One region of the Kitasatospora sp. NPDC018058 genome, then DNA from elsewhere that is predicted to be linked to it. Evidence: predicted binding sites of a transcription regulator. Region 1 holds the regulator's gene; the other holds the start of a gene.
The links. Region 1 encodes HspR, which represses chaperone genes until heat shock. Its sites were predicted from a motif close to TTGAGNNNNNNNNNCTCAA; they were not measured.
Positions count from the first base shown of each region.

Region 2: the regulator HspR is predicted to act here: its motif matches at 2,848-2,866, upstream of lon (endopeptidase La).

Region 1 covers NZ_JBIRFA010000002.1:328,820-333,431, reverse strand. Annotated here, with positions in the region: gene dnaK (molecular chaperone DnaK) at 1-209, shown strand, start outside; gene grpE (nucleotide exchange factor GrpE) at 206-826, shown strand; gene dnaJ (molecular chaperone DnaJ) at 976-2,127, shown strand; gene ACH4E7_RS04100 (heat shock protein transcriptional repressor HspR) at 2,135-2,665, shown strand; gene ACH4E7_RS04095 (hypothetical protein) at 2,887-3,885, shown strand; gene ACH4E7_RS04090 (hypothetical protein) at 4,600-4,612, shown strand, end outside.
Region 2 covers NZ_JBIRFA010000001.1:391,860-396,471, forward strand. Annotated here, with positions in the region: gene ACH4E7_RS01760 (sensor histidine kinase) at 1-496, opposite strand, end outside; gene ACH4E7_RS01765 (response regulator transcription factor) at 579-1,316, opposite strand; gene ACH4E7_RS01770 (rhomboid-like protein) at 1,878-2,726, shown strand; gene lon (endopeptidase La) at 2,889-4,612, shown strand, end outside.

The DNA of each region.
Region 1 (4,612 bases):
AGGCCCTGAAGGGCGAGGACATCGCGAAGATCCGCGAGGCCTCGGAGAAGGTCTCCACCACCGCCCAGAAGCTCGGCCAGGCGCTGTACGCCAACGCCGACGCCGCCGGTGCCGCCGCGGCCGGCGAGTCCGCCCAGGCCAAGGAAGACGACGTCGTCGACGCCGAGATCGTGGACGACGAGAAGCCCAAGGGCGGTGCGTCGGCATGACGGACAAGCCGCAGGGCGGCAAGCCCGGCGACGACTCCGCCGCCGAGGAGGCCGTGATCAAGGCTGCCGAGGAAGCCGCGGCGGCCGGTGCCGGCGAGGGCTCCGAGGAGCTCGCCACGGCCAAGCGCGAGCTGGCCGAGCGCACTGCGGACCTGCAGCGCCTGCAGGCCGAGTACCAGAACTACCGCAAGCGGGTCGAGCGCGACCGGCTGACCGTCCGCGAGATCGCGGTCTCCAACATCCTGGAGTCCCTGATCCCGGTCCTGGACGACATCGGCCGTGCCCGCGAGCACGGCGAGGTGACGGGCGGCTTCAAGTCCGTCGCCGAGTCCCTGGAGACGGTCGTCGCCAAGCTGGGCCTGCAGCAGTTCGGCAAGGAGGGCGAGCCCTTCGACCCGACCCAGCACGAGGCGCTGATGCACAGCTACTCCTCGGACGTCACCGAGGACACCTGCGTGCAGATCCTCCAGCCCGGCTACCGCATCGGCGAGCGGATCATCCGCCCGGCGATGGTCGCCGTGGCGGAGCCCCAGCCGGGAACCCAGACGGCGTCCGCCCCGGACGCCGACGCGAAGTCCGCCGACGCGGACAAGTCCGACGGTGGCTCGGACAGCTGACAACCTGTGACAGCTGACAACCAGTGCGCTGCGGAGTCGTACGCCGGCCAGTACGGCGGCCGGCTCCGCAGCGCGCTGTCAGCAGTGGGCTCTGCGGGCCCCGCTGTTGACAGCGCAGTGACGATGGACATCGGGAGGTGGCGGAGGCCATGAGCGGCAAGGACTTTGTCGAGAAGGACTACTACAAGGTCCTCGGCGTGCCCAAGGACGCCACCGCCACCGAGATCAAGAAGACCTACCGCAAGCTGGCGCGCGAGTTCCACCCGGACGCGAACAAGGGCGACGCCAAGGCCGAGGAGCGCTTCAAGGACATCTCCGAGGCGTACGACGTCCTCTCCGACGAGAAGCGCCGCAAGGAGTACGACGAGGCCCGCACCCTCTTCGCCAACGGCGGCTTCCGCACCGGCGGCCCCGGCACCGGCAGCTACAGCTTCGACTTCGGCGACCTCTTCAGCGGCAACCAGGGCGGCGGCGGTGGCGGCCTCGGCGACGTCTTCGGCGGCCTGTTCAACCGCACCGGCACCCGGCAGGCCCAGCCACGGCGCGGCGCCGACGTCGAGACCGAGGTGACGCTCTCCTTCGAGGAGGCGGTCGACGGCGCGACCGTCCCGCTGCGGATGACCAGCCAGGCCCCCTGCCGCGTCTGCAACGGCACCGGCGCCAAGTCCGGCACCACCCCGCGGGTCTGCCCGACCTGCGTCGGCGCCGGCACCGTCAGCCGCGGCCAGGGCGCCTTCGCGCTCTCCGAGCCGTGCAAGGACTGCCGCGGCCGGGGCATGATCGTCGACGACCCCTGCACCGACTGCCACGGCAGCGGCCGGGCCAGCTCCGCCCGCACCATGCAGGTCCGCATCCCGGCCGGCGTCCAGGCCGACCAGCGGATCCGGCTCAAGGGCAAGGGCGCCCAGGGCGAGCGCGGCGGCCAGCCCGGCGACCTCTACGTCACCGTGCACGTCGACCCGCACCCGGTCTTCGGGCGCAAGGGCGACAACCTGACCGTCACCGTCCCGGTCACCTTCCCCGAGGCGGCCCTCGGCGCCACCATCGAGGTGCCCACCCTCGGCGGCCCCGCCGTCAAGCTCAAGCTGCCCCCGGGCAGCGCCAACGGTCTGACCATGCGCGCCCGCGGCAAGGGCGCCACCCGCAAGGACGGCACCCGCGGCGACCTCCTCGTCACCGTCGAGGTCGTGGTGCCTCAGCACGTCACCGGCGACGCGCTGAACGCCCTGGAGCAGTACCGCGAGGCCACCGTCTCCGACGACCCGCGAGCCGCCCTCTTCCGGGCGGCGAAGGGAGCGTGACGACCAGATGTCCCCGAACCCGATGACCCCCGACAGCCCGATCGGCCCCGGCATCGGCGAAGGCCTGCCGGGCGACGGCCCCCGCCGCACGACCCGTCGCACCGCCTCGGCCCCGCCGCAGTACGTGCTCACCGAGGAAACCCCGGTGTACGTCATCTCGGTCGCCGCCGAGCTGTCCGGTCTGCACCCGCAGACCCTGCGCCAGTACGACCGCCTCGGCCTGGTCTGCCCCGACCGCACCGCCGGCCGCGGCCGCCGCTACTCCGCCCGCGACATCCAGCAGCTGCGGGAGGTCCAGCGGCTCTCCCAGGACGAGGGCATCAACCTGGCCGGCATCAAGCGGATCATCGAGCTGGAGAACCAGGTCACCGCCCTCCAGGCCCGCATCACCGAGCTGGTCGACTCCCTCGAAGGCGCCGCCACCGCCCTCCAGCAGCGCGAGGCCGCCGTCCACGCCTCCTACCGCCGCGACCTCGTCCCATACCAGCCCCCGACCCCCCAGTCCAGCGCCCTCGTCGTCTGGCGCCCCAAGCGCTGACCCGGGGCACTGCTCACCTCGCCAGCCGTCGGCTCCCTCCTGTTCGGGGGGTGCCGGCGGCTGGCGTGTAGTGAGAGAGTGCTGGTTTCGGAGCAACCACCCGGCACCTCGACGGTCCTCATTTGAACTAAGCATCGGATCGCGGTCTCCGATTAAGATCCCTGAGGCCGCGGACTTCAGTCGCGTTGACTAGTTGTCCGGTCGACGACAAGGAGCCGAAAGTGAGTGATCGAGAGCACCTGGTGAACAACCACGGTCGATCGCCAATCCTGTCTCCCGGCGCCCGCACGCTGTACCTCAAAGCGCTGGCAGGAGACGGCCGGCTCGTCACGAGCACCTGCACCCAGGAGGAGGGCGAGGCGCTCCAGGAGTTGCTGGGACTCGGGCTTCTGATATCGGACAATGAAGAACCCGGTTCATTGTTCGCCACCGACCCTGAAAAACTTGCCGTCAGCCTGAGTTCGACCTGGCAACGCCAGGCCCTCGACCTCTTGGCCCGTGCGGTTTCAATTCCAACGGAATTGACCGATCTGGCCGAGGCATTCCACACGCCCGATCAGACCGGCGGACCCATCGAGTACGTCCAGGGCAGGGCTCTGATTAATCAGCGGCTGCAGCAGGCCGCCGCGAGTGACATTACCGAGGCGCTCGCCATGCAGCCCGGCGGGCCGCGGCCCGCCGAAATGCTGACTTCATTCCTGAAGCGGGATCTCGACATCATCCGCACCGGCGCGTCTATGCGGACGATCTACAACGCAAGCACCCGCTATCACCAACCCACCAGGGACTACGTAGCCACGCTCGCCAAGGAAGGGTGGCAGTTTCGAACCCTGGACGAGCCGTACAACCGGCTGCTGATCTTCGACCGGCGACTCGCGGTGATTCCGGTCGCCGGAAATAATCTGGCCGCCTTCATCCACGACACGGCGGTTATCAGCTATCTCGCTCAAGAAGTTTTCGAGCGAAACTGGAGCAGAGCTCTGGATTTCGAGGGCGACCGCACCGTTCCACAGCAGGTCGTCTCGCAGCTCCGCCAGACAATCGTCGACCTGCTGCTGTCGGGAACGAATCACCGCGTCATCGCGCGGCGGCTTGGAATAAGCGAGCGCACCCTGGCCAGGCATATCGCGGAGATGCGCGAGGAGTACAACGTCGACTCGCTCTTCCAGCTCGGCTACGTCCTCGGACACGCGTCAGGGACAGACCGCGGAGGGCGCTGACACCACGGCCCGGGACACGTCGGCGACCAGGAGACAATGGTGACCGGGGGTGGGTGAATGACGCCCATCGGCATCGTCGGCATTACGGGCATCGACGGGGCCAGGACGACCGGCAAGACGATGCGCCCATGGCGGCCAACCCGCTCGGCACACACGGAAGGCCCGACGCTCCATCCACCCGCCGGTCGGGTATTCCGGCCGCCGACCGCGCCTTACCAGTGAAGGTCGTCAGCCACGGCCTGAGCCCCGACAACAACGGTTGCACGGTCATGCGCGGTCCCAGTCGGCCCATAACCCCCAGCCGCAGCGGCAACGGCCACGAGAGAAACGCCCACCACTGCGGACAGCACAGCCTTACGGACAAGTCGGCTCATACGGGACATGGACCTACCCTCTTCCTCTGAAGTCCGCAAGCTGGACCTATAGCACGAGCGTTCACATGATGCCGTATACCTCGTTCCAGTGTCACCTGTCGCCCAACAGCTGGAGCGTCATCTCTCTGCCAGGCATCCAGATGCCACGGCGGAACGCTGGACGAAGCCATCGCCACTGATAGACGATCAGTTCGCTCCCGATGGTCCCATGCAGCCGGAAGACTTGCCGCTGTACCGTCAAATTTCGGTCCTGCTTAACCGTCGGATTCCTTGAAGCAGCAACCAAACACGCCTACCGGCACCGCCTCCTCCACCCGGTCGGCCTTCCCCCGGAGTCGACATGACCGAGCCCT
Region 2 (4,612 bases), on a different contig from region 1:
CCAGCACGGCGCGCAGCGCGGCGATGGGCGTGCGCAGCTCGTGCGAGACGTTGGCGACCAGCTCGCGTCGGTGCTGGTCGGCGGCTTGCAGGTCGGCGGCCATGGCGTTGAAGGCGGCCGCCAGCTCGCCGATCTCGTCGCGCGAGTTCACCTCGACCCGGCGGCTGTAGTCGCCGGAGGCCATCGCGCGGGCGGCGTCCGTCATCTCGCGCAGGGGGGCGGTCAGCCCGTGCGCGAGGAACTGCATGAACAGCAGCGAGGCGATCATGGAGAAGACCATGATGATCCGGATCTGGGTCTCGGACCGGATCGCCACGACCACCATGCCGGTGGCCAGGAACACGGAGACGATCACCAGCAGGGCGAGCTTGCCCTTGATCGAGCGGACCGGGTCGAGCGGGCGGATGTCGGCCCAGACCCGGCGGACGGCGCGGGCGGCCAGCGTCTGCGAGCGCGCGCCGCCGGCGTCCCCGTTGCGTTGCTGTGGAAAGGTCATTGGTCCCTCGTGATCCCCGCGCGCGGCGCGGCGGTGTCGGGACACGGGCCCCCCGGTGGCCCGTCGCCCGAAGCTCCCGCCGTCAGGAGAGCGGGGCCTCCAGTGCGTAACCGACGCCGTGGACGGTGCGGATCCAGCTGGCGCCGATCTTGCGCCGGAGCGCCTTGACGTGGCTGTCGACGGTGCGGGTGCCGGACGCGTCGGTCCAGTCCCAGACCTCGGCCAGCAGCTGCTCGCGGGTGAGCACCGCGCGCGGCTGGGCGGCCAGGCAGGCGAGCAGGTCGAACTCGGTCGGCGTCAGGTGGACGTCGCCCGAGGCCAGCCGGACCCGGCGCTGCACGTGGTCGATCTCCAGCTCGCCGAAGCGCAGGCTGCCGAGCGCGGGCGTTCGGGCGGCCTGCTGGGCGCGCTCGACGCGGCGCAGCAGCACGTTGACCCGGGCGGCCAGTTCGCGCATCGAGAACGGCTTGGTCATGTAGTCGTCGGCGCCCACGCCGAGGCCGACCAGCAGGTCCGTCTCGTCGTCGCGCGCGGTCAGCATCAGTACCGGCACCGGGCGCTGTGCCTGGATCCGGCGGCACACCTCCAGGCCGTCGAAGCCGGGCAACATGATGTCCAGGACCACCAGGTCCGGCTGCCAGGTGTGGAAGCCGTCCACCGCGCCGGGCCCGTCGTGGGCCACGGCGACCTTGAAGCCCTCCGCGCCCAGTCGGGCCGCGATCGACTCGGCGATCGTGGGCTCGTCCTCCACCACCAGCACTCTGCGCTGGCTGCTCACCGTGCCACCGGCGTTGTGGTTGTCCTGCTGAATTTCTGTCACGGTCACGCCACCGCCCCCAGGGCTGCGGGCCGGCCACCTGTGGGGATGGCGGGGCTCCGCTCGTAGTCTTGTTCCGTCGTGGACTGTGCCGGGTCCGCCGTCCCGTCGCGCGCCCAGGAGAGTGGAGGACGGGTGGTCTCCCGTCCACGTCTCCCGCGCACATCGCAGCGTACGGACAGCGGATGCTTTCCGGCAGGTGGACCGGACGTTTCCGGCCCGTGGGCCGGCTGTCGGGCCGCCCTCGGACCCACTGCACGAGTGGGCACGGGCCGATACCTTACCCGGCGAATTTTCACGGCGTAACGGTACGTATGCAGTCGAGTTGACGCCAAGTCGCCGGTCAGAGGCCCTACTGACGCGTTAATAGGAAGAAGGTCTGGACCAATGTCGGGAATCCGGCCCCTCTTCGCGGAGACGGTCTTCACGGGCTTTTCTCAGGTGCCTCTCAGAACCTCGACGTACCGTGGGCACGACAACGCCCCGCCGGGCGGAATCGGGGCCGCGCGCCGGTACGTTGGCAGCGACGGGGGCCGGTGGCTGCGGGCGTGGAGCGGAGGCGGCATGGCTGGACTGCGGCGGGACGCCCACCGGGGCGCGCCCGCGGGGGTGCCGTACGGAATGCTCCGCCACGGGCTGCGCACCGGCGTCTTCGAGTGGCTGCTGGAACGGGTTCCGACACCCCGGCGCAACCCATTCACGCTCGGATATCTCGCCGTGGTGGGAGCCACCACGACCTTCGCCTCGGTCGCCGATCCGGAACTCGTCCGGCGACTGCAGGAGGCCTCCAGTTCGGACGGCCACAACCTGCTCCAGCATCCTTTGCGCGCTCTTGTGCTGAGCGGATTCTGGGTCGCCGGGGACGTGTGGATGCCGTACCTCTGGGGCTTCGCCTTCACCCTCGCGCCGCTGGAGCGCAGGGTCGGCCCGGTTCGGGCGGCCGCGGTGTTCGCGATCGGGCACATCGCCGCGACGCTGCTCTCCCAAGGGGTGGTGATCGCCGCGGTGGAGACCGGGCGGATGGCGCCCGAGGCGATGGACTACCTGGACATCGGGGTCAGCTACGGCGTGCTCGCCTGTCTGGGTGCGGTGGCCGGGCTGCTCCCGCGACGCGGCCGGCTGCTGGCGCTGGGTGGCGCCGGGCTGATGATCGTCCAGCAGATCGCCGCCGAGAAGGACGTGGTCACCGCCGTGGGGCACCCGGCCGCGGTGCTCGCCGGGGTGGCGTTGTGGCGCTGGCTGCGCGGGGCCCAGCGGCGCCCGCCCCGCCCGCGCCCGCGGTCGGCGACGGCCCCGGCGGCCGGGTCGGCCCCCGCCGCGGTGCGTGGCGGCGCGCGGCCGTCCGCCGTGCGCTGGGTCGTGTCTGAACAATTCCCGCCGGGCGCGCGACGCGAATTGTCGGACACGCCCTAGTCCCCACTTTCGGGGTGTCCCTTCCCCGCCTTTTTGACGGCGCGGCCCGCAGGTCCTTACCCCCCTCTCGCCGTTCGCTCACGGCGAACAAGATGCCGGGAACATCCGGTGCCAGCGAAGACTTAGTCAGGTCGACTCAAGTTCACTGACTGGGGAGAGATCATGGCATCGACGTCCACTCCGCTCACCCTGCCCGTGCTGCCACTCGACGACGAGGTCGTCCTCCCGGGCATGGTCGTCCCGCTGGACCTGAAGGACACCGAGGTGCGCGCCGCCGTCGAGGCCGCCCGCGCTGCGGCCACCGGCTCCGGAAAGCCGCAGGTCCTGCTGGTCCCGCGGGTGGACGGCTCGTACGCGGCGGCCGGCACGCTGGCCACCGTGGAGCAGGTCGGCCGCCTCGCGGACGGCGACCCGGCCGCGCTGGTGCGCGCCGTGCGCCGGGTCCGGATCGGGGTCGGCACCACCGGCCCCGGCGCCGCCCTCTGGGTGGAGACCGCGCCGTTCCGGGAGTCCTCGGTCGGCATGCCGGTGGCCGGGCGGGCCGCCGAGCTGGTCAAGGAGTACAAGGCACTGTCCACCCAGTGGCTGCGCAAGCGCGGCGCCTGGCAGATCGTCGACCGGGTGGCCCAGATCGAGGGCGTCGGCGAGCTCGCCGACAACATCGGCTACGCGCCCTTCGCCACCGCCGAGCAGAAGCTCAAGGTGCTGCTGGAGGCCGACCAGGTCGCCCGCCTGGAATACGCGCTGACCCTGCTGCGCGACCACCTCGCCGAGGAGGAGGTCAACGACACCATCCGTAAGGACGTCGAGGAGGGCGTGGCCAAGCAGCAGAAGGAGTTCCTGCTCCGCCGCCAGCTGGAGGCCGTCCGCAAGGAGCTGGCCGAGCTGAACGGCGATCCGGCCGACGAGGAGGGTGACTACCGCGCCCGGGTCGAGGCCGCCGACCTGCCCGAGAAGGTGCGCGAGGCCGCCCTCAAGGAGGTCTCCAAGCTGGAGCGGGCCAGCCAGGACGGGGCCCAGTCGCCGGAGGCCTCCTGGATCCGGACCTGGCTGGACACCGTCCTGGAGCTGCCCTGGAACGAGCGCACCGAGGACGAGTACGACATCGCCGGCGCCCGCGCCGTGCTGGACGCCGACCACGCGGGTCTCGGCGACGTGAAGGAGCGGATCGTCGAGTACCTGGCTGTCCGCAAGCGCCGGGCCGACCAGGGGCTCGGCCTCGTCGGCGGCCGCCGCGGCGGCGCGGTGTTGGCCCTGGTCGGCCCGCCCGGCGTCGGCAAGACCTCGCTCGGCGAGAGCGTGGCCCGCGCGATGGGCCGCACGTTCGTCCGGGTCGCGCTCGGCGGCGTCCGCGACGAGGCCGAGATCCGCGGCCACCGGCGCACCTACGTCGGCGCGCTGCCCGGCCGGCTGGTGCGGGCGATCAAGGAGGCCGGCTCGATGAACCCGGTCGTCCTGCTCGACGAGATCGACAAGGTCGGCTCCGACTACCGGGGCGACCCGGCCGCCGCCCTGCTGGAGGTGCTGGACCCGGCGCAGAACCACACCTTCCGGGACCACTACCTGGAGGTCGAGCTCGACCTCTCCGACGTCGTCTTCCTCGCCACCGCCAACGTGCTGGAAGCCATCCCCGAGCCGCTGCTCGACCGGATGGAGCTGGTCAGGCTCGACGGCTACACCGAGGACGAGAAGGTCGTCATCGCCCGCGACCACCTGCTCCCGCGCCAGCTGGAGAAGGCCGGCCTCGGCGGCGAGCAGGTCAGCGTGGACGAGGAGGCGTTGCGCAGGCTCGCCGGGGAGTACACGCGGGAGGCGGGCGTCCGCAACCTGGAGCGCTCGATCGCCCGGGTGCTGCGCAAGATCGCCGCACAGGCCGAGTTGGGCGA